DNA from 2 places in the Streptomyces sp. NPDC023541 genome. Region 2 is predicted to be linked to the other one. Evidence: riboswitches for the same ligand, from Rfam matches in the RefSeq annotation. Region 2 holds a riboswitch; the other holds the start of a gene.

Region 1 (2,372 bases), on a different contig from region 2:
CGAGCGGGCCCCCGTCCAGGCCATCAGCCGCGAGGCCGCCGACACCACCACGTCCATGCTGGTCAGCGTCGTGGACAACGGCACCGGTACGGCGGCGCTCGCCGCCGGCCACCCGGCCGCGGGCAAGACCGGCACCGGCGAGCTGGACCGCTCGGCCTGGTTCGCGGCCTACACCCCGAACCTGGTCACGGTGGTCGCGATGATGGGCCAGGACCCCGACACCGGCACCCTGGAGTCGCTGTACGGGGCCCTCGGCGAATCCCGTATCGGCGGTGGCGGCTACCCGGCCCGGATCTGGGCCGCGTACACGAAGAGCGCGCTGGAGGCCACCGACCCCGTCTACTTCGAACTGGACCTCCAGCCGGGCGCCGCACCGCCCCCGCCACCGCCCTCCGCGCAGTCGAACCCGCCCCAGGAGACACCGGACGAGGACACGCGGTCCCCCTCCCTGCGGCCGACCCCGCCGTCCGGCGGCCAGGACAACGGCGGGCAGGACAACGGCGGGCAGGACAACGGGGGCCGCACCCAGGGCGGCCGGGACAACGCGGGCCAGGACGGCGGCCGGACGCAGGGCGGCCGGGACAACGGCGGTACCGGAACCGGTACCGGTCAGGGCGACGACGACGGCGGCACCGGCCGGGGCGACGAAGACGCCACCACCGCGGGCACCCAGGGCCGCACCGGCGGCCCGGGCGGCTCCGACGGCGGCGGCGTCATCGGAGGCCCGCGCCCGCCCTCGGCGTTCCTGGAATAGCCCCTGCAACAACCGCTACAGGAGGTACAGGAGGGTCAGCGACCGGACGTCGCCTTCAGCCCCACCACGGCGACCAGCAGCAGACAGATGAAGAAGATCCGGGCGGCGGTGACGGGCTCGCCCAGCACCGCCATACCGAGCACCGCGGCACCGGCGGCACCGATGCCCACCCACACCCCGTACGCCGTGCCGATGGGCAGGGTCTTCGCGGCGTAGGACAGCAGCACCATGCTGGCCACGATCCCCGCGCCCGTGAACACGCTGGGCCAGAGCCGGGTGAACCCCTCGGTGAATTTCATACCGATCGACCAGCCCACTTCGAGCAGACCGGCGAGAAGAAGCAGAACCCAGGCCATGACGGCACCTCCGAGACATCGGGCGATACGGGGGTGCGTCGTCTTGTCGTACCCGGTACGGCGCGTCTCGTCGGGTCTCCCCCACCGTAGCAAAGGGCAGCGAAAAGGGCCGGTGACCTCGGCCACCAGCCCTTGCCGTCGCCCTGCGGCGGATCAGAGGTAGAGCCCCGTGGAGTCCTCCGACCCCTCCAGCCGCTCCGCCGCCACGGCGTGCAGGTCCCGCTCGCGCATCAGCACGTACGTCGCCCCGCGCACCTCGACCTCGGCCCGGTCCTCGGGGTCGTACAGCACCCGGTCACCGGGCTCGACGGTCCGGACGTTCTGTCCGACCGCGACGACCTCGGCCCAGGCCAGCCGCTTGCCCACCGCGGCCGTCGCCGGGATCAGGATGCCGCCGCCGGAGCGCCGCTCGCCCTCCGGCAGGTCGGACTTCACGAGCACGCGGTCGTGCAGCATGCGGATGGGCAGCTTGTCGTGGGTGGTGTTCTCGCTCACGCCCCGAACCTACCTCTCCGCGCGCTTTCCGTACCGCGCAGGGTCATCCGCGTCGGCGGCGCGCCGAGACGACGAGCAGACCGACGACGCCGACCGCGAGCAGCGCGACGGGCACGACGCGCTCCAGGCGCGGGGTGCCGTCCTCGTGCCGCAGACCGTCGCGCAGGTCCGTCACGACACGGTTCACCGAGGCGAAAGCCCGCCCCGCGGTCTGGTCGACGGTCGAGGCGACCCGGGCCCGCGCGTCCCCGATGATCGTCTGCGGGTGCATGCGCACGCCGATCTCGTCGAGCGTCTCGGCGAGCTGCTCGCGGCGGCGGACGATGTCCGCCTCGATCTGTGCGGGGGTCCTGGCTTCCGACACCGCGCTGCCTCCGTCGTCGTGGTCGTGATCGTGTGGGGGCGTAGTCCGCCGTGAACAGTCTGTCAGCTTAGTCTCGTGACGTACCGATCCCCTCCCGAGGAGACTGTCAGATGAGCGAGCGACTCCAGCCGGGCGACACCGCCCCCGCCTTCACCCTGCCCGACGCGGACGGCAACGAGGTCTCGCTCGCTGACCACAAGGGCCGGAAGGTGATCGTCTACTTCTACCCGTCCGCGCTGACGCCGGGCTGCACGAAGCAGGCGTGCGACTTCACGGACAACCTGGCCGCCCTGGCCGCGGCCGGCTACGACGTCATCGGCGTCTCCCCCGACAAGCCGGAGAAGCTGGCGAAGTTCCGCGAGCAGGAACACCTGAAGGTCACGCTGGTCAGCGACCCGGAGAA
Region 2 (2,372 bases):
CCAAGGCGTTGACTCTCCCGACCCCGACCCCGACCCCGACCCCGACCCCGACCCCGACCCCGACCCGACCCGCACCCCGCCGCCGCCCCCTCCCCGCGTGCGGCAGTCCGGCGGACGCTATTGACGGGGGTGGCGCGCCCGCATTGACTGACGGCCGTGTCCACCGTCGAGTCCCCCTCCGTCACAGGACCCTCCGTCAACGCCTCGTACGCCCTCGCGGTCCTGAGCGCGACGGCCGAGGCGGGCACCGGCGGAGCCGACTCCCGGGCCATGCCCACGGACCGGCTGGAGTACGGCGAGATGCGCGCCCTGTGGGACGAGGTGCTGGCAGCCCGGAGCGCCGGCCCGCACACCGGACTCCTCGTGGGCGACCGCATGCGGCCCGACGGCCTGCACATCCTCGGCCACCTGATCCTCACCTGCGCCAGCCTCGCGGACGCCGCACGGGCGGCCGAGCGCTACCACCCCCTGGTGAGCCAGGCGGGCACGGTGACCCTGCGCCGCCTGGGCGGCGCCGGCCGCATCTGCTACCGGCCGACCGTCGGCCCGCCCGCCATGCACCCCCAGCAGGTGGAAGCGGTCGTCAGCAGCATGGTGCGGGCGGCCCGCTGGATCGCGGGCGACGACTGGACGCCCCTGGCCGTGTCCTTCACCCACCCCCGTGCGGGCTCTGCGGAGCCGTACGCCCGCGTCTTCGGCTGCCCCGTCGCCTTCGACGCCCCGGAGAACGCGATCACGGTAGCCGGCGAGGACCTCGACAGGCGCCGCCCCCTCTACGACCCGGCGCTCAACGGCCTGCACCGGGCCTACGCCGACCGCCTCCTGCACCAGCTGTCCGCAGCGGCCCCGACCGTGGCCGAACGCGTCCGGCAGTGGCTGGAGCAAGCGGCGCTCGAGGACGCCGGCCCCGAAGGCCTCGCCCGGCAGCTCAACCTCAGCGTCCGTACCCTGCGCAGGGCCCTGCACGCGGAGGGCACCTCGTGGCGCGCGCTCCTCGACACCGCCCGACACGGCCGGGCCAGGCGGCTGCTGGAGACCACGGCCCTGCCCCTGGACCGGATCGCCCCGCTCGTCGGCCTGAGCGGGGCCACGGCCCTGGTCCGTGCCTTCACCCGGTGGGAGGGCATGCCGCCGGGCGCGTACCGCAGCCGGTACCGGCCCGCATCCCAGGCCTGCGACGGGACCGGCTGAGGGAGCGGGAACGGGCGGGGGAGCGGGTGAGGCACCCCACCTCCGGCGTATCCCCGGCCGACCGGGTCCGGTGCTAGATTGTCCGGCGGCCGGATCCTGGCCCCGGACGAGATGCGCCGTACCCGGTTACGCACGACGACGCGCGAGGTGCCGCACGAGCGGCACCGCCCGCTGTCCGCTCCCGGGCAGCGTCCTCGTCGAGCAAGATAGGCCGAACGCCATGACCGTGCCACTCACACGCAGCCTGTACCGGACGACCGCGCACGCCGTCGGGGGACGCACCGGATCCGTCCGCACGGACGACGGGCGCCTGGAGGTCCGTCTCGCGCCGCCCCGCAAGAAGGTGCCCGGCACCACCAACCCCGAGCAGCTGTTCGCGGCCGGCTTCGCGGCCTGCTTCACCTCCGCGTTCGCGGAAGTCGCCGCCGAGTTCGGGGCGGACGCCTCCGCCGCGCGGGTGGCCTGCGAAGTGGAGCTCGGTACGACGGACACACCCGCGGGCTACGGCCTCGCGGTGGTCCTCACCGTCAGCCTGCCGGGGTGGCCGGCGGCGGACCTCCAGCCGCTGCTGCACCGGGCGGACGCGGTCTGCCCGTACTCGCAGGCGGTACGGGGCAACGTACCGCTGACGCTCCTGGCCGTGGACGACCCGGCCACCGACGACCGTGCCTGAGCCGGAGCCGGCGGGCGAGGTCCGGGGCGTCCCGGCACCCCAGCGCGGCGCCTGGTTGCGGCGCGGCATCAGCCGCAACGGCGGACCGGTCGTCGAGGACCGGGACACCCAAGTGGTGTGGCTGCAGGCGGGGTCGTACTACGCCGACAGCCGCGGCTTCGCCGGTACGACCTCATTCGACGGCTTCCAGGTGCGCTTCCACCACCTCACCGGCGAGCCGGGCGACGACACCGGCACACTGCGCCGGGACGGCGCGAACCTCGTCGAGCGGGGCACCAACCCCGACGGCAGCACCTTCCTGGAGATCTGGACCCCGCTGCCCGGGGCGGACGGTGTCACCGGCTCCTGGTCCGGTCCCGACCACCACGTGGTGCGCGTCGGCCGGCACGTGGTGCACGTCGATTCCCGGGCGGGGACGTACTGGCGGCTGTGAGACCCGGCTGCCGCTCATCAACCGACAAAGAAACCGCAGGTCCCCGGCCTGCGGGCCTGGTATCGACACCTGCGT

Evidence for each region. Region 2 has a riboswitch for guanidine ahead of ACZ3X1_RS00315 (Ohr family peroxiredoxin). Riboswitches for the same ligand answer to the same signal wherever they lie in the genome.
Region 1: it holds a riboswitch for guanidine, as region 2 does, so the genes downstream of both, ACZ3X1_RS30300 (DMT family transporter) here and ACZ3X1_RS00315 (Ohr family peroxiredoxin) in region 2, are expected to answer to the same signal.

The regions. Positions count from the first base shown of each region.
Region 1 is NZ_JBVHJO010000016.1:113,460-115,831, reverse strand. Features, by position in the region: gene ACZ3X1_RS30305 (transglycosylase domain-containing protein) at 1-754, shown strand, start outside; gene ACZ3X1_RS30300 (DMT family transporter) at 790-1,110, opposite strand; guanidine-III (ykkC-III) riboswitch at 1,143-1,211, opposite strand; gene ACZ3X1_RS30295 (GroES family chaperonin) at 1,264-1,605, opposite strand; gene ACZ3X1_RS30290 (DUF3618 domain-containing protein) at 1,649-1,969, opposite strand; gene bcp (thioredoxin-dependent thiol peroxidase) at 2,080-2,372, shown strand, end outside.
Region 2 is NZ_JBVHJO010000001.1:65,517-67,888, reverse strand. Features, by position in the region: gene ACZ3X1_RS00320 (AraC family transcriptional regulator) at 157-1,191, shown strand; guanidine-III (ykkC-III) riboswitch at 1,274-1,336, shown strand; gene ACZ3X1_RS00315 (Ohr family peroxiredoxin) at 1,412-1,864, shown strand; gene ACZ3X1_RS00310 (hypothetical protein) at 1,857-2,297, shown strand.